3 regions of the Pseudomonas sp. FG6 genome follow, and region 3 is predicted to be linked to each of the others. Evidence: predicted binding sites of a transcription regulator. Region 3 holds the regulator's gene; each other region holds the start of a gene.
What was found. Region 3 encodes FliA, which starts transcription of late flagellar genes. Its sites were predicted from a motif close to CTAAAGTTTNNNNNNNNNNNGCCGNTAA; they were not measured.
Positions count from the first base shown of each region.

Region 1: a site for FliA is predicted at 1,836-1,863, ahead of ACODSJ_RS01465 (methyl-accepting chemotaxis protein). Genes of this name have one in related genera too.
Region 2: a site for FliA is predicted at 2,438-2,465, ahead of ACODSJ_RS17535 (methyl-accepting chemotaxis protein). Genes of this name have one in related genera too.

Region 1 is NZ_JBMDJD010000002.1:40,822-47,015, forward strand. Features, by position in the region: gene tatB (Sec-independent protein translocase protein TatB) at 1-255, shown strand, start outside; gene tatC (twin-arginine translocase subunit TatC) at 252-1,046, shown strand; gene ACODSJ_RS01460 (16S rRNA (uracil(1498)-N(3))-methyltransferase) at 1,043-1,750, shown strand; gene ACODSJ_RS01465 (methyl-accepting chemotaxis protein) at 1,906-3,822, shown strand; partial or broken gene ACODSJ_RS01470 (methyl-accepting chemotaxis protein) at 4,028-5,008, shown strand; gene ACODSJ_RS01475 (methyl-accepting chemotaxis protein) at 5,150-5,863, shown strand; gene mdoH (glucans biosynthesis glucosyltransferase MdoH) at 6,133-6,194, opposite strand, start outside.
Region 2 is NZ_JBMDJD010000026.1:51,917-58,110, forward strand. Features, by position in the region: gene ACODSJ_RS17530 (potassium/proton antiporter) at 1-470, opposite strand, end outside; gene ACODSJ_RS17535 (methyl-accepting chemotaxis protein) at 755-2,380, opposite strand; gene ACODSJ_RS17540 (hypothetical protein) at 2,639-2,869, shown strand; gene ACODSJ_RS17545 (cell division protein ZapA) at 2,866-3,168, shown strand; gene ACODSJ_RS17550 (acyl-CoA dehydrogenase) at 3,246-5,048, opposite strand; gene putA (trifunctional transcriptional regulator/proline dehydrogenase/L-glutamate gamma-semialdehyde dehydrogenase) at 5,349-6,194, opposite strand, start outside.
Region 3 is NZ_JBMDJD010000017.1:83,731-89,924, reverse strand. Features, by position in the region: gene ACODSJ_RS13500 (protein-glutamate methylesterase/protein-glutamine glutaminase) at 1-137, opposite strand, end outside; gene ACODSJ_RS13495 (chemotaxis protein CheA) at 186-2,456, opposite strand; gene ACODSJ_RS13490 (protein phosphatase CheZ) at 2,494-3,282, opposite strand; gene ACODSJ_RS13485 (chemotaxis response regulator CheY) at 3,301-3,672, opposite strand; gene fliA (RNA polymerase sigma factor FliA) at 3,840-4,583, opposite strand; gene fleN (flagellar synthesis regulator FleN) at 4,580-5,410, opposite strand; gene flhF (flagellar biosynthesis GTPase FlhF) at 5,525-6,194, opposite strand, start outside.

The DNA of each region.
Region 1 (6,194 bases), on a different contig from region 3:
GGTGCCGACGAAATTCGTCGGCAACTGCACAACGAGCACATCCTGTCCCTGGAGCAGGAAGCGCGCAAGATCCTCACACCGACCCAGCAGGAACCGACACCGCTGCAGCCTGAAACCGCGCCAACGGTTGCGCCGCCCACTCCAGTGGAAGGCGCCGCACCGGTGACGACGGAACCGGCCAAGGTGCAGGAGCCTGCCCCGACGGTGCCGACCTCCGCCCCCCACGACACCCCACAGCCGCCGCGAGCCCCATGAGCGATATCCCCGAAAACGACCAGCCGATGCCGCTGGTATCGCACCTCACCGAGTTGCGCACCCGCCTGCTGCGCTGCGTCGCGGCGGTTTTCATCATCTTCGCCGGGCTGTTCGCCTTCACCCAGCAGATCTACACCTTCGTCTCCACACCGCTGCGCCAGTACTTGCCGGCCGGCGCAACAATGATCGCCACCGACGTGTCGTCGCCGTTCCTGACGCCGCTGAAGCTGACGATGATGGTCTCGCTGTTCCTGGCCATCCCGGTGATCCTGCACCAGGTCTGGGGCTTCATTGCGCCTGGCCTGTACAAGCATGAGAAGCGCATCGCCGCGCCGTTGCTGGTGTCCAGCATCCTGCTGTTCTACACCGGCATGGCCTTCGCCTATTTCCTGGTGTTCCCGCTGATTTTCAAGTTCTTCGCCGCCGCCACCCCGGCCGGTGTCGAGATGATGACCGACATCACCAGCTACCTGGATTTCGTCATGACGCTGTTCTTCGCCTTCGGCGTGGCGTTCGAAATTCCGGTGGCGGTGGTGCTGCTGGTGTGGATTGGCGTGGTCGACGTCGCATACCTGAAGAAGGTCCGTCCCTACGTGATCATCGGCTGCTTCGTGGTCGGCATGATCCTGACCCCACCGGACATCTTCTCCCAGACCTTGCTGGCCGTGCCGATGTGGATGCTGTTCGAGATCGGCATCCTGTTCGGCGGCCTGGTGCGCAAGCGTCGCGAGCAACCGGAAGAAAAAACGAGCGACGACCACAACGACCAGCCACCAGCGACCCAAGCGTGAACCTGCTGTTGCTCGAAGAGGCCGACTTCATCGGGCCCGACCGGGTCGTGCTGAGCGATCGCCGCCTGACCCACATGCAGGAAGTCCACCGCAGCGCTGTCGGCGACAGCCTGCGGGTCGGGCGCATTGGCGGACTGATGGGCACGGCCCAGGTAGTGCGCCTGGAAGCCCGCGAGGCGGAACTGCAAGTGACCCTCGACCAACCGCCACCGGCCAAGTTGCCGCTGACATTGGTGCTGGCCCTGCCGCGTCCGAAAATGCTCCGGCGAGTGTTCCAGACCATCGCCACCATGGGCGTGCCGCGCGTGGTGCTGGTCAACAGCTACCGCGTGGAAAAGAGCTTCTGGCAGACGCCGTTCCTGGAGCCCGAGGCCATTCGCGAACAACTGATCCTGGGGCTGGAACAGGCTCGCGACAGCGTGCTGCCAGAGATCATCATCGAAAAACGCTTCAAGCCCTTCGTTGAAGACCGGCTGCCGGCCATGGTCGATGGCACCTTGGGCCTGGTCGGTCATCCTGGCCAATACCCACCCTGCCCCCGCGCCCTTACCGAGCCGGTGACACTGGCCATCGGCCCGGAAGGCGGCTGGATACCCTACGAGATCGACCTTCTCGCCAAGGCCGGCCTGCAACCGGTGCAACTGGGCGAGCGCATCCTGCGGGTCGAGACCGCCGTCACGGCCTTGCTTGCGCGGCTGTTCTGAGCCGCTGAGGCTGAATATTCGCTGTGGCGAGGGGATTTATCCCCGCGCCACAATGTAAGCAAGCTAAATATCTTCCGTTTATCTCCTATAGATCGCTCCCTAAAGGCCGATACAGCGCCGATAAAACAAAAATCAGCGCTGCAGGGAGTATCGGCATGTTCCAGTGGTTGGCCCAGAGTCTGGGAAATGTAAGCGTCAATCGCAAACTCGGCTTCGGCTTCGGTCTCGTGCTCTGCCTGACCTTGCTGATCGCCTTCACCGGCTGGACCAGCCTGGGTAACGTGATCAGCCGTGGCGACAAGCTGGGGTTCATTTCCGAACTCAACGGATTGACCAAGGACCTGCGCCTGGCGCGCATGGACTACTACAACTCGCGGGGCGAGAACGGTCCGCAGGATATCAACGATCTGACCGCCAAGCTCGAAGCCGGCCTCAAGACCGCCCGTCAATTGATCGAGCAACCGGACGATGCGGCGCTGATCGACAAACAACTGGCCGCCGTGGCCGAGTACAAAAGCGCCTTCGGCGCGATGACCCGCGCCACCGCCAGCCGTGAGGATGCACGCAGCAAACTCGGCGCCAGTGCCGACAACGCCGTGGCGCGTATCGATGACGTGGAAAAAACCTTGCTGCAAGGCGACAGCGTCGCCCAGTTCAACAGCGTGGTGACCCTGAGCAAAGCCGTCCAACAAGCGCGTTACCAGGTTCGCGGCTACACCTACAGCGGCAAGAACGAAGCCCAGCAACCCGCCCTCGACGCCATCGACAACGTGCTCAAACTGCTCGCTCGCTTGCCGGGCCAGTTGCCCGAGGAACATGCCGCCAACCTGCAGCAGGCCAACGACTCGATGAACGCCTACCGCACAGCGGTCAGCCAGTTCCGCGACTCCCAGCTCGACACCGCTGCGGCACTCAAGCGCATGGCAGAACAAGGTGGAGTGTTGCTTGAGGCCAGCCAGAAGCTGACCGTCTCCCAGACCGCCGTGCGTGATCGCGACGCCGCCGAGGCCAAGACCTTCCTGGTGATGGCTGCCGCCCTGGCGCTCCTGTTCGGCATCATCTCTGCCCTGACCATCACCCGGCAGATCGTCGGCCCATTGAGCCAGACCCTCAAGATCGCCGAAGGCGTGGCCGCAGGTGACCTGACCCACAACCTCACCTCCTCGCGCCGCGACGAATTGGGCCAGTTGCAACGGGCCATGCAAAGCATGACCGTGGGCCTGCGCCAATTGATCGGTGGCATCAGCCAAGGCGTCACGCAGATTGCCAGTGCCGCCGACCAGCTCTCGTCCGTCACCGAGCAGACCAGCGCCGGGGTCAACAGTCAAAAAGTGGAAACCGACCAGGTCGCCACGGCCATGCATGAAATGACCGCCACCGTGCAGGAAGTGGCGCGCAACGCCGAGGAAGCCTCCGAGGCCGCCGTCGCCGCCGACCAACAGGCTCGCGAAGGCGAAAAAGTGGTCGGTGAAGCCATCGCCCAGATCGAGCGTCTGGCGCTGGAAGTCGGCAACTCCACCTCGGCGATGGGCGACCTGAAGCGCGAAAGCGACAAGATCGGCAGCGTGCTGGATGTGATCAAGTCCGTCGCCGAGCAAACCAACCTGCTGGCGCTCAACGCCGCCATCGAAGCCGCCCGCGCCGGTGAAGCCGGGCGGGGTTTCGCGGTGGTGGCCGACGAGGTCCGAAGCCTGGCCCAACGCACCCAGAAATCCACCGAGGAGATCGAAGAGCTGATCGTCGGTCTGCAATCGGGCACCGAGCAGGTCGCGGCCATTATGGACAACAGCCGCAGCCTGACCGACAACAGCGTCGAGCTGACCCGCCGCGCCGGTGGCTCGCTGGAAAACATCACCCGCACCGTCTCGGCGATCCAGTCGATGAACCAACAGATCGCCGCCGCTGCCGAGCAACAAAGTTCCGTGGCCGAGGAGATCAACCGCAGCGTGCTGAACGTGCGCGACGTCTCCGAGCAAACGGCCGCCTCCAGCGAAGAAACAGCCAGCTCCAGCGCCGAACTGGCACGACTGGGCATTCACTTGCAAACGCTGGTAGGCCGGTTCAAGGTCTGAAGCGCCCGGGCGAGAGCCTCTGCGCCTTCGCCCGGCAAATATCGCGACCTGTTGGCTACAGATCCCTACCACATGGTCGATACTCTTCTCATAAAGCCTACAAAAGGCTCGAGGGAGTATCAGCATGTTCAGTTGGTTAACCGAAAAGCTGGGAAACGTAAGCGTCAACCGCAAACTGGGCGCAGGCTTTGGCCTGGTGCTGCTGATGACCCTCCTGAGCACCTTCGCAGGCTGGGACAGCCTGAGCAGTGTGATCAGCCGCGCCGACAAACAGGCCGCCATCGCCAACCTCAACGAAACCGCCAAGGATCTGCGAGTCGCCCGTCTCGACTATGAGATGCGTCGCGGCGAACAGGGGCCAACCGCCGTAAGCGAGCTGCTGGGCAAACTTCAAGAGAGCGTACAAGCCGCCCTCAAAAGGTTTGTACGACCGGCAGACCAGGAGTTGCTCAACCAGCAACTGGCGATCCTGGACGAGTACAAACGCGCCTTTGCCGACATGACCCAGGCCACGCAGAACCGCGAATCGGCCCGCGCCAAGCTCGGCGCCAACGCCGACAACGCGGTGGCCAAGGTGACGGAAGTCGAGAATGCCCTGCGCCAGGGCGACAGTGTCCCCTCATTCAACAGCGTGGTTGAGCTGAGCAAACTGATCCAGCAAGCGCGCTATCAGGTTCGCGGCTACACCTACAGCGGCAAGGCCGAGGCCGAGCAACCGGCACTGGATGCCATCGAAAGCGTCTTGAAGAACCTTGAAGGCTTGCCGGGTAAACTGCCGGAACAGTACAGCGCCAACCTGCTGCAAGCCGGCGAGTCGATGAAGGGCTATCGCGCCGCAGTCAGTCAGTTTCGCGACTCCCAGGTGGCCAGCGCCTCTGCCCTCAAAAGAATGGTCGACCAAGACACCCGCCTGAATGATCTGAACAATCAACTCACAGCCTCGCAGGTTGAGAAGCGCGACCAGGAGACGGCGCAAGCGAAAGAAACGCTGATCATCGTCACCGTCCTGGCATTGGCGTTTGGCCTGCTGGCGGCGTGGATCATCACCCGGCAAATCGTGGCCCCCCTGCAGCAAACGCTGGTGGCCGTCGAACGTGTCGCCTCGGGCGACCTGAGCGAGAACCTGGTGGTCAGCCGCCGTGACGAAATGGGCCAACTGCAAAACAGCCTGCAACGCATGGTCATCAGCCTGCGGCAGCTGATCGGCGGCATCAGCGAAGGCGTCACACAAATCGCCAGCGCCGCCGAACAACTCTCGGCGGTGACCGAACAGACCAGCGCCGGGGTCAATAGCCAGAAAGTGGAGACCGACCAGGTCGCCACGGCCATGAACGAAATGACCGCCACCGTGCAAGAAGTGGCGCGCAACGCCGAGGAAGCCTCCGAAGCCGCGGTCGCCGCCGACCAGCAGGCCCGCGAAGGTGACCGGGTCGTCGGCGAAGCCATCGCCCAGATCGAGCGACTGGCCAAGGAAGTCGGCAACTCCACCGAAGCCATGAGCCATCTCAAGCGTGAAAGCGACAAGATCGGCAGCGTGCTGGACGTGATCAAGTCCGTGGCCCAGCAAACCAACCTGCTGGCCCTCAACGCCGCCATCGAAGCCGCCCGCGCCGGTGAGGCCGGGCGTGGTTTTGCGGTGGTGGCCGATGAAGTCCGCAGCCTGGCCCAACGCACTCAGAAATCCACCGAGGAAATCGAAGAACTGATCGTCGGCCTGCAAAGCGGCACCGAACAGGTGGCAACCATCATGGACAACAGCCGCGGCCTGACTGACAGCAGCGTCGAGCTGACCCGCCGTGCCGGTGGCTCGCTGGAGAACATCACCCGCACGGTCTCGGCGATCCAGTCGATGAACCAGCAGATCGCGGCAGCGGCCGAGCAGCAGAGCGCGGTGGCCGAGGAGATCAACCGTAGCGTGCTGAATGTGCGCGATGTGTCTGAACAGACGTCTGCGGCCAGTGAAGAGACGGCGGCGTCAAGTGCGGAGCTGGCGCGGTTAGGGGTGCATTTGCAGACGTTGGTCGGGCGGTTTCGGGTTTAACTGCGAAAGTGTGAGAGCGGGCTTGCTCGCGAAAAGGCATGCACATTCAATGTCTTCATTGGCTATGCCGACGCCATCGCGAGCAGGCTCGCTCCCACAATTGGATTGGGAACACCTGCGGAAATAGGTTGGCTGCCAGGCCGCCTCGCGAGCAAGCTTTGCTCCCACAGACCTGGGGGCCACAGGACTGACGGGGGTTACAACCGTCAGCAACAGGCCGATCATCAACAAAAAGCCCCGCTTCCTTCCAGAAGCGGGGCTTTTTGGTGTCAGGCCAGTTGAGGCTGTACACCTACCGGCTGTAGCGGCAGCAACGGCGCATGCGGATCGG
Region 2 (6,194 bases), on a different contig from region 3:
GACTCGATCTCCAGGGTGGCGCTGACCCGCTCGTTCAGACCCTTGCCACCGAGCAAGGAGAACACGGCCGCGGCGTCGGTCGAGCCGACGATGGCGCCGATCAGCAGGCCCTGGATCAGGTTCAGGTTGAACAGCCACGCCGCCGCCAGCCCGGTCAGCCCGGTGGTGATCAGTACTCCGATCGTGGCGAGCGACAGCGCTGGCCACAGGGCCACGCGAAAGCTCGAGACCCGCGTGCGCAAGCCACCGTCCAGCAAGATGACGGCCAATGCGAGGTTACCGACCAGGTAGGCCGTGGCGTAGTTGTCGAACAGAATGCCGGCGCCGTCGACGCCGGCCACCATGCCCACGGCCAGGATGATCACCAGGATCGGGATGCCCAGGCGCGAGGAAAGAGAACTGACCAGGATGCTCGCACCTACCAGCAACGCGCCGATCAAGAACAGGCTGTTGATGGTCGTCGCGGTCAAAGGCAGTACTCCGGAAAAACTGAAGGGCAGGCGCAGGCTGGCCATGCAGTCTGCGTGCCAGCGATTCTAACCTGTCGAAATGTGATGCTGTCAAAAAAGGTTGGAATGGGGGATACAAGAGCGCAGCAATACCGTGGCGAGGGAGCTTGCTCCCGCTCGGCTGCGAAGCAGTCGTCGCTTTTAAGGACGGGGCCGCTTCGCAGCCCAGCGGGAGCAAGCTCCCTCGCCACAAAAGCCAGGGGGTTGAACGCTCACCGTTGATGAGCGATCAACCGTTACCTCGCTTAAAGATGAAACCGCCCAACCATGCTGTTCAGGTCCACGGCCAGGCGCGACAGTTCGGCGCTGGCGGCGCTGGTCTGGTTGGCACCGGCGGCCGATTGCACCGACAGGTCGCGGATGTTCACCAGGTTGCGGTCCACTTCACGGGCCACCTGGGCCTGTTCTTCGGCGGCGCTGGCGATCACCAGGTTGCGTTCGTTGATCTCGACGATGGCCGTGTTGATCGTGTCCAGGGACAGGCCAGCACCGCGGGCGATGTTCAAGGTCGATTCGGCGCGTTCGGTGCTGTTGCGCATCGAGTCCACGGCTTGCCCGGTACCGCTCTGGATGCTGCCGATCATGCGCTCGATCTCGCTGGTCGACTGCTGGGTGCGATGGGCCAGGGCGCGCACCTCGTCGGCGACCACGGCAAAACCACGACCGGCTTCACCGGCACGGGCGGCTTCAATGGCGGCGTTCAGGGCCAGCAGGTTGGTCTGGTCGGCCAGGCCACGGATCACGTCCAGCACTTTGCCGATGTCGCGGGACTCATCGGCCAGGTTGCCGATCAGCGTGGCGGTGCTTTGCACATCGGCGCTCATGCGTTCGATGGCGCTGACGGTTTCCTGCACCAGGTCGCGGCCGTCGCCAGCGGAGGTGGTGGCGTTTCTCGACGCTTCGGAAGTGCTCACCGCGTTGCGGGCCACTTCTTCCACGGCGCTGGTCATCTCGTTGACGGCCGTGGCGGCCTGTTCGATTTCGTTGTTCTGCTGGGTCAGGCCACGGGCGCTTTCGTCAGTGACGCTGTTGAGTTCTTCGGCGGCCGAGGCCAGTTGCGTGGCCGAGCCGGAAATCCGCTGCAGGGTGTCACGCAGTTTTTCCTGCATGGTCGACATCGCTCGCAACAGGCGGCCGGCTTCGTCAGTGCCGTCGACGATGATCGGTCGGGTCAAGTTACCTTGGGCAATTTCCTCGGCGGCACCCAGGGCATTGGCAATCGGCTTGGTAATGCTGTTGGTTAGCAGCCAGGCGAACAGCAGGGTCAGGGCCGTGGAAACGATCAGCAGCACGACGACCCAATTGAAGGCTTCCGAATATTGTTTGGCCGCACCCACGTTGAACGCATCGGCCTGTTGGTTGTTGATGTCCATCAGTTGGGCGAGTTGAGTGTTCATCGCCTCGGAGTTATCCAACACTTCGCTGTTGATCAGGGCGCGCAACTCTTCGAGCTGATTGTTGCGCGACAGGGTCCGCATCCGCTCGTCGATCTGACGGTACTGCCCCAGCAACTGCTCCAATTTATCGTAGGTGGCTCGCTCTTGTGGAGAACTGATGAGCTTCTCATACCCTGCCTGGGCCGTGCGGATCTGCTGGTTGCGTTGTTCGAGCAGGGCGACGGTTTTCTGTTGGATGTCCGCTTCACGGTTGACCAGCAAGCGGTAGGACAACACGCGCACGCGCAGGGTGAGCTGGGTGAGCTCATCCAGGGCCTTGAGGCTGGGGACGCTGTTGTCGACGATGTTTTCACCGGAGCTTCGGATCTGGCTCATCTGTGCCAGGGCAAACACCCCAAGGGCCAACATCAGGGCACCGATCAGGAGAAAGCCCAGGAACGCTCTTGGCGCGATGTTCATATTTCGTAGAGACATGGGGAAGTACCGGAAGGAAGTGTGTTCGTGCGCAGCGTTTAACGGTTGCTTAATGACTTATCGGTCATGCGACTAAAGTCTTGAGGGGTCTGTGTATTTTTGTCGCAGTGAAGGTTTTGCGACACGACGAAGGGCAGGAACCAGATTCCTTGTCCGGAGTCTCTACCACTCGCGAGCGAAGCACCGCCACCCTAACCATGGCATCGGCGATGACTTTTCTTTATCGTACGCGCCCCTTGGAAAAGCCTGGAAATCAATATGTTGGAAGCATCCCTCAGTCAGCTGGAGCAACTGGTCAACGACCTGGTGCAACAGAACCGTCTTCTCGCCGGTGTGAATGAAACCCTGAACGCGGAACTTGCCAAGGCCAAGGATGAAAACGAGAGTCTGCAACTGAGCCTGATGGAACAGGAAGAACTGCACGGCGCCACCGCTGCCCGCATCCAGGCGCTGATCGAGCGCGCCAGCAACGGGTCTGTCAGCGCATGAAGCACGGAGCCGATGGGGTAACGGTCCTCTCGATCCTGGGAGAAGACTATTCAATCAAGGCGCCGGCCGGGCAGGAACAGACCCTGCTGGACGCTGCTTCGATGCTCAAGGCCGCGCTGGCCGATACCAAGAGAAAATACCCGACGCTGATCGGCGATCGGCTGCTGGTACTGGCGGCCATGAACCTGTGCTCGCAACAGATCGAAATGCAGAAGCAGCACAAGGCGGAACTCGAACGTTATGAAGAGCAGGTCAGCGCCACGGTCGAAGTGATTTCCAAGACGATCCAGCAGGCCTGAAGCGGGGCTGCAGGCCCCATTGACTGTGGGAGCGGGCTTGCTCGCGAGGGGCTTGCGGTAGCACTGCAAGCCCCTGCTCAGAACCACTCATCGCGCATCCCCAGGCACGTATCATCCCGGGCTTCAAGAATCGCCAGCTCAGGGTGACAACTCGGCACTTCCCACGTCAGGAAATACCGCGCCGCCTGCAACTTGCCCCTATAGAAGTCGCTGTCTGCCGGATTCCCGCGGGCCAGCCCTTCCTCGGCGCGAATCGCCTGCTCCAGCCAGCGCCAGCCGATCACCATGTGGCCGAACACCTTCAGGTACAACGCCGAGTTGGCGAGGCTGCTGTTGACTTGGCCTTGGGCAAGGTCGGCGAGCAGGCCGAGGGTGACGGTCTGCAAGCGCGCCACCAGTGTTTCCAGCGGCTGGCGCAAGGGCGTCAGGGAATCGAACGCCTGGGCGCGTTCGCTGGTGCCGGCCACCAGGCGGATCAATTGCTTGAGCCCGGCGCCACCGTTCTGCGCCAGTTTGCGCCCCAGCAAGTCCAGGGACTGGATGCCGTGGGTGCCTTCATGGATCGGGTTCAGGCGGTTGTCGCGGTAATACTGTTCCACCGGGTACTCGCGGGTGTAGCCGTGGCCCCCCAGAATCTGGATCGCCAGCTCGTTGGCTTTCAGGCAGAACTCCGAGGGCCAGGATTTGACGATGGGGGTCAGCAGGTCCAGCAGTTCATGGGCGCGCCTGCGTTCGGCTTCGCTTTCCAGGGTGGTGGTGTCGTCGAACAGCCGCGCAGCGTAAAGGCCCAGGTCAAACGAGCCTTCAACGTAGGCCTTCTGGGTCAACAGCATGCGGCGCACATCGGCGTGCTGGATGATCGCCACTGGGGCGGTGGTCGGGTCCTTGCTGTCGGGCACCCGGCCCTGCGGGCGTTCGCGGGCGTATTCGAGGGAATACAGATAGCCGGCGTAACCCAGCATCACCGCGCCCATGCCAACGCCGATCCGCGCCTCGTTCATCATCTGGAACATGTAGCCCAGGCCGTGGTGCGGTTTCCCCACCAGGTAGCCGACGCATTCACCGTTATCGCCGAAGTTCAGCGCCGTGGACGTGGTGCCGCGCCAGCCCATCTTGTGGAACAGCCCGGCCAGCAGCACATCGTTGCGCGAGCCCAGGCTGCCGTCGTCGTTGACCAGGAACTTGGGCACGATGAACAGCGAAATGCCCTTAACGCCCGGCGGTGCATCCGGCAATTTCGCCAGCACCATGTGCACGATGTTTTCCGACAGGGGATGGTCGCCGCCGGAAATGAAGATCTTGTTGCCCTTGAGTCGATAGGTGCCGTCGGACGCTGGCTCCGCGCGCGTGCGAATGTCCGACAGCGAAGAGCCCGCATGGGGCTCGGTCAGGGCCATGGTGCCGAAAAAGCGGCCGTCGATCATCGGTTGCAGGAAGCGCTGCTTCTGCTCCTCGCTGCCGAAACTCTCGATCAGGTTCGCCGCGCCCATGGTCAGGAACGGATAAGAGGTGGACGCGGCGTTGGCCGATTGGAAATGCGCGAAGCAGGCCTGGGACAGCAGCGTCGGCAATTGCATGCCGCCGGCGTCGAAACTGCGCGCGGCGTTGAGAAAGCCCGCCTCCAGGAAGGCATCGACGGCTGGTTTCACTTCTGGGATCAGAATCGCCTGGCCGTTCTCGTAGCGCGGTTCGTTTTCATCGTTCTTGCGGTTGTGCGGCGCGAAATATTTCTCGGCGATGCTGCGTGCCGTGTCGATGGCGGCGTCGAAGGTTTCGCGATTGTGCTCGGCAAACCGCTCGCGCTGGGTCAGGCCCTCGGCATCGAGGACTTCATACAGCTCGAAAGCCAGATTGCGGGAACTGAGCAGCGTCTCGGACATGGCGGCCTACCTTTTTTTGGAATGGGGCCGAGTCTAGGCGGGCTGATAAAGGCTGAACAGGATGATTGATGACAGTGATGCAGAGGCGAGGGCGACGCTAATCCCAAATGATGCTGGTCCCAAACATCGGAGCGAGCCTTGTGGGAGCAAGGCTTGCTCGCGATCCAGGCGCCGCGGCACTCAAGAGACCGCGGCGCTTTCATCGCGGGCAAGCCTTGCTCCCACAAGGCTTCTTCCCAAAGCTTCCCACAGGGATTTCGAAGACCAGGCATCCATTGCAGATGCCTGGTGTACAGCGTTTTAGCCAATCGTCATCAAGCTCGCATTACCCCCCGCCGCAGCGGTGTTGACGCTCAAGGCCCGCTCGATCACCAGGCGCTCTAGCGCCACGCCGGTTTCGCCCTGGGACAAGCCATGCACCCCGACGATCGCGCCGGCACGCTTGGCCACTTGCTGGCAAACGTTGCGCAGTTGGTCCGAATCACCGTGATGCAGGACGGCATCGAACAGCACCTCATCCTTGGCCCAGTCGGAAACGCGCTGGATGCGAGCCTGGATGTCCTTCGGCAAGCGGGCGAACAAGGCCTTGCTCGCGTCGGTTTCCGGCCACACGGCCGAGCCGCCCACGGCCAGGACCGCCGCCAGTTGCGTCAGCAGGTCGCCTTCCACGTCAGCCAGGCACAGCACGTGCTCGCGCGGCAGGATGGCGTAGCTGTTGCGTTCGCCGGTCGGGCCGGTCAGTTGGCGGGTAATGCCGCTTTGCGACTGGGCGGCGAACTGTACGCACAGGGCACTCAATTCTGCGAGTTTCTGGCTGTCGGCCCAGGCTTGCAGGGCCTTCAGCGGTTTGCCCAGGGCTTCGCGCAGGCGCAGGTCTGGCGCGCTGAGGGCGTCGCCGCGGACGAAGGATTGCTGGATCGCATCGGTAGGGCGCGTCGACAGCAGGCGGTACAGGTACAGCGGACCGCCGGCCTTCGGACCGGTGCCCGACAGGCCTTCGCCACCGAACGGCTGCACGCCGACCACGGCCCCGACGATGTTGCGGTTCACGTAGACGTTGCCGGCGTGAACACTGTCGATCACCTTGGCGATGGTCTCGTCGATGCGGGTGTGCACGCCCAGGGTCAGGCCGTAGCCGGATGCGTT
Region 3 (6,194 bases):
CTCAGTGCCTGATCGATTGCTTCCTTGCCGTTGGTCGCCGTACCGACCACCTGAATGCTCGTGTCCGCTGAAAGAATTTCCGAGACGCGGCGGCGGAAGAACCCCGAATCGTCCACCACGAGGACTTTAACTACCATAAACACTCCGTTAGGCGAGGCGCGGCCCTGGGCCACGCCCCTCCAGAATCAAATACGCCGTGCGGCGTAGCGCTTGAGCATGCTGGGCACATCGAGGATCAAGGCGATGCGGCCGTCACCGGTGATGGTGGCGCCGGACATGCCCGGTGTGCCCTGGAGCATCTTGCCCAACGGCTTGATGACCACTTCTTCCTGGCCCACCAACTGGTCGACGACGAAGCCGATCCGCTGGGTGCCCACCGAAAGGATCACCACGTGGCCTTCACCCTGCTCCTCATGGACCGCAGAGCTGACCAGCCAGCGCTTGAGGTAGAACAGCGGCAGCGCCTTGTCCCGCACAATCACCACTTCCTGGCCGTCCACCACGTTGGTGCGCGACAGGTCGAGGTGGAAGATTTCGTTGACGTTGACCAACGGGAAGGCGAACGCCTGGTTGCCCAGCATCACCATCAGGGTCGGCATGATTGCCAGGGTCAACGGAACCTTGATCAGGATCTTCGAACCGGAGCCCTTGACCGAATGGATATTGATCGAGCCATTGAGCTGGGAGATCTTGGTTTTCACCACGTCCATGCCCACGCCACGGCCCGACACGTCGGAAATCTCGGTCTTGGTGGAGAAGCCCGGGGCGAAGATCAGGTTGTAGCACTCGGTGTCGCTCAGGCGATCGGCGGCGTCCTTGTCCATCACACCGCGTTTCACCGCGATGGCACGCAACACGTCCGGGTCCATGCCCTTGCCGTCGTCGGAGATCGACAACAGGATGTGGTCGCCCTCCTGCTCGGCAGCCAGCACGACCTTGCCGCTGCGGGACTTGCCCGAGGCTTCGCGCTCCTCCGGCGACTCGATGCCGTGGTCGACTGCGTTGCGCACCAAGTGGACCAGCGGGTCGGCCAGGGCCTCGACGAGGTTCTTGTCGAGGTCGGTCTCTTCACCCACCAGTTCCAGGTTGATTTCTTTCTTGAGCTGGCGAGCCAGGTCTCGAACCAGGCGCGGGAAGCGCCCGAAGACTTTCTTGATCGGCTGCATCCGGGTCTTCATCACCGCGGTCTGCAGGTCGGCCGTGACCACGTCGAGGTTCGACACGGCCTTGGACATGGCCTCGTCCTGGCTGTTAAGGCCCAGGCGCACCAGACGGTTACGCACCAGCACCAGTTCGCCGACCATGTTCATGATCTCGTCCAGGCGTGCGGTGTCGACCCGAACGGTCGTCTCGGCTTCGCTGGTCGGTTTTTCCGCCGGCGCAGCGGCCGGAGCACGGGCAGGCGCCGCAGCCGCAGCGGCTGGCTTGGCGGACTCGGCCTTTGGCTCAGGTGCCTTGGCAGCAGGTTTTGGCACAGCCTTGGCCGCCGGCGCAGCGGCTGCGGTCGCAGCAGCGGCAGGCGCAGCCGTGGCTGTACCGACTTCGCTGAACTTGCCCTTGCCATGCAGATCGTCCAGCAGCGACTCGAACTCATGGTCCGTGATCAGGTCACTGCCCGCCGCAGCGGCAGCAGGCTTGGCCGGGGTCGGTGCCGAAGCGATGGCCGAATCCAGGGCCTCGACGGCAAAGTTACCCTTGCCATGCAACTGATCGAGCAAGGCTTCGAATTCGTCATCGGTAATGTCGGAGCTGTCGCCCTCGACCTTCGCTGCGACAGGTGCAGCCGCCGGAGCGAGCGCATCGGCAGCGAACTGGCCTTTGCCGTGGAGCTGGTCGAGCAACGACTCGAACTCGGCATCGGTGATCTCGTCGCTGGCAGCATCGCCCGTCGAGGCAGCCGGAGCGGCAGGTGCCGCCTGAGCCTGGGCCTCGGCCTTGACCGCGCTCAGTGAGTCCAGCAGTTGTTCGAATTCGTTATCGGTGACGTCGCCAGAAGCTTCGGCGACCGGTTCCTCGACCGCGGGCTCTTCGACAGCCTCCACGATCGGTGCGGCCTCATCGGCCGACTGCGGCTCGGCCAGGCGCGACAGCGCGGCGAGCAGCTCAGGGGTGGCAGCGGTAATGGGCGAGCGCTCGCGCACTTCGCTGAACATGCCGTTGACCGCATCCAGCGCCTCAAGCACCACGTCCATCAATTCCGCATCAACGCGACGCTCACCCTTGCGCAGGATGTCGAACACGTTTTCGGCAATGTGACAGCACTCCACCAGCTCGTTGAGCTGGAGGAAGCCGGCGCCTCCTTTTACAGTGTGGAAACCGCGAAAAATTGCATTGAGCAAGTCCGCATCATCAGGCCGGCTTTCCAGCTCGACCAGTTGCTCGGACAGTTGCTCTAGAATCTCGCCGGCCTCAACCAGGAAATCCTGAAGGATCTCTTCATCGGCGCCGAAGCTCATTAATGGATGCTCCTAAACAGGGCTAATACTCTAAAACTCAGAACCCAAGGCTGGACAACAGATCGTCCACATCGTCCTGACCTGACACAACGTCTTCTCTTTTATCGGCATGAATCTGCGGACCTTCACCCTGAGAGAGATGTTTTTGTGGATCTTTTTCAGCGAGTATTGCCGCACGGTCATGTTCGATGCCCGCAAAGCGGTCCACCTGACTGGCCATGAGCACGAGCTTGAGCAAATTGCTTTCGACTTCGGTGACCAGCTGGGTCACGCGCTTGATCACCTGACCGGTCAGGTCTTGGTAGTCCTGGGCCAGCAGAATGTCGTTGAGGTTGCCGGCCACGGCGCGGTTATCGGCGCTGCTGCGCGCCAGGAAACCGTCGACCCGACGGGCCAGCTCCCGGAATTCTTCAGCACCGACTTCACGACGCATGAAACGTCCCCAGTCGGCGCTCAAGGCCTGGGCTTCTTCACCCAGGCCGTTGACCAGCGGCGTTGCGCTTTCCACCAGGTCCATGGTGCGGTTGGCCGCAGCTTCGGTCAGTCTGACCACGTAACCCAGACGCTCGGTGGCGTCAGTGATCTGCGAGACTTCCTCGGCCTGCGGCATGTGCGGGTCGATCTGGAAATTGACAATCGCGCTGTGCAGTTCACGCGTCAGCTTGCCGACTTCCAGATACAGACCGCGGTCACGGGTCTGGTTGAGCTCATGGATCATTTGAACAGCATCGCCGAAACGGCCTTTTTCAAGGCTGTCGACGAGTTCGCGGGCATGTTTTTTCAGGGTCAATTCGAAATCGCCCATTGAAGATTCGTTATGCTCCATAGCTCCCCCGTGGCGCCGTTAACCGATGCGTTCGAAGATTTTTTCGATCTTCTCTTTCAACGCCTGGGCCGTGAAGGGTTTGACCACATAGCCGTTCACACCGGCCTGGGCCGCTTCGATGATCTGCTCGCGCTTGGCTTCGGCAGTGACCATCAGCACCGGAAGGTGCTTGAGTTTGTCGTCGGCACGTACCTGGCGCAGCAAGTCGATACCGGTCATGCCAGGCATGTTCCAGTCGGTGACCAGGAAATCGAAATTGCCGCTGTGCAACATCGGGAGCGCAGTGATCCCGTCATCTGCTTCGGCCGTGTTGGTGAACCCAAGGTCACGCAACAGGTTTTTTATGATCCGCCGCATCGTTGAGAAATCATCAACGATGAGGATTTTCATGTTCTTGTCCAATTCGACCTCCAAACAGTCTTAAACGCGTCCAGCAACCTGGGCGCGCCATTTCAATCAATCCGGCACAACGCTCGACAACGGTATGGAACACGACAGACAAGGACTGGTACAGCGCACGCCAGGCCAACCTCGTTCGCAGCGCCCCAACACTGCCATCAACGCGCTCGCCACTCCCCCAAACGCCCCCGCAAGCGGGCCGCGCACTGGCTGTGTAACTGGCTGACCCGCGATTCGCTGACCCCCAGGACCTCACCGATTTCCTTGAGGTTCAGCTCTTCGTCGTAGTACAGCGCCAAGACCAGTCGCTCACGCTCCGGCAAATTGGCAATCGCATCCGCCAGCGCACTCTGGAAGCGTTCGTCTTCCAGGTCACGCGCCGGCTCCATGTGAGCACTCGCGCCATCCTCGTGCAGCCCTTCGTGTTCGCCGTCCTGCAACAGGTCGTCGAAACTGAACAGGCGACTGCCCAAGGTATCGTTCAAAATCCCGTAATAATCATCGAGACTCAATTGGAGTTCGGCCGCAACCTCATGATCTTTAGCGTCGCGCCCGGTTTTCGCTTCAATTGCACGGATCGCGTCGCTGACCATGCGGGTATTGCGGTGCACCGAACGCGGCGCCCAGTCACCCTTGCGGACCTCGTCGAGCATCGCGCCACGAATGCGGATACCGGCATAGGTCTCGAAACTGGCCCCTTTGCTCGCGTCGTATTTGCTCGAAACCTCGAGCAGGCCAATCATGCCCGCCTGGATCAGGTCCTCGACCTGCACGCTGGCCGGCAACCGGGCCAGCAAGTGATAGGCGATTCGCTTGACCAGTGGTGCGTAACGCTCGATCAACTCGTATTGGGCGTCCCGTGCCGATTTCTTGTAGAGATGGTTGTAACTGCTGGCTGTCATAACACGGGCCCTGCTGTTTGTTGCACGAGACGCTCGACGAAAAATTCCAGATGCCCGCGCGGGTTGGCCGGCAGCGGCCAGGTATCGACCTTCTGGGCGATCGCCTTGAACGCCAGTGCACATTTGGAACGTGGGAAAGCTTCATAGACGGCACGTTGCTTCTGGACGGCCTTGCGCACGCTTTCGTCGTAAGGCACTGCGCCGACGTATTGCAGGGCGACGTCCAGGAAACGGTCCGTGACCTTCGTCAGCTTGGCAAACAGGTTGCGCCCTTCCTGCGGGCTCTGCGCCATGTTGGCCAGGACTCGGAAGCGGTTCATGCCGTAGTCGCGATTCAACAGCTTGATCAGGGCGTAGGCATCGGTGATCGAGGTAGGCTCGTCGCAGACCACCAGCAGTACTTCCTGGGCCGCGCGGACGAAGCTGACCACCGAATCGCCGATGCCGGCAGCGGTGTCGATCACCAGCACATCGAGATTGTCGCCAATGTCGCTGAAGGCCTGGATCAGGCCTGCGTGCTGAGCCGGAGACAGATGAACCATGCTCTGGGTGCCAGAGGCGGCCGGCACGATGCGAATCCCGCCAGGCCCCTGCAGCAGCACGTCGCGCAGTTCACAGCGGCCCTCGATCACGTCCGCCAACGTGCGTTTGGGGGTCAGCCCCAATAGCACGTCGACGTTCGCCAGGCCCAGGTCGGCGTCCAGTAGCATGACCCGTCGGCCAAGCTCTGCCAGAGCCAGGGACAAGTTCACTGACACGTTAGTCTTGCCGACGCCACCTTTGCCGCCGGTCACCGCGATCACCTGTACGGGATGCATGCTGCCCATGTTCGTTCTTTACCTTGTCTTCTTAGACGGAGGCCACATTACTGGCTGCGCGTTCACACACGGAACAATGCATGGCAGACCATCGATGTAGGTACAAAAAATATTCATATTACCTCAGCCGACCTGTTTGGTTGGACTGTGGTAAATATCAGCGAACATGTCAGCCATGGCTTCTTCGCTGGGTTCTTCCTGCATTTGCACACTCACGGCACGACTGACCAGTTGATGACGGCGCGGCAGATGCAAATCATCCGGGATCCGCGGCCCGTCGGTCAGGTAAGCCACCGGCAGTTCATGACCGATGGCCAGGCTCAACACCTCGCCCAGGCTTGCCGTTTCGTCCAGCTTAGTCAGGATGCAGCCGGCTAGCCCGCAGCGTTTGTAGCTGTGGTAGGCGGCGGTTAGAACCTGTTTCTGGCTGGTGGTTGCCAACACGAGATAATTTTTTGACTTGATACCGCGGCCGGCCAGGCTTTCGAGCTGCATGCGCAGGGCTGGATCGCTGGCTTGCAGGCCGGCGGTATCGATCAGCACAACACGTTTGCGCAGCAACGGCTCCAGCGCCTGGGCCAGGGATTGGCCCGGATCCACATGGGTCACCGACACATTGAGGATGCGGCCCAGCGTCTTGAGTTGCTCCTGGGCACCGATGCGGAAGCTGTCCATGCTCACCAGGGCAATGCTCTGGGCACCGTACTTGAGTACATAACGGGCGGCGAGCTTGGCCAGGGTGGTGGTCTTGCCCATGCCGGCAGGGCCGACCATGGCAATCACTCCGCCCTCT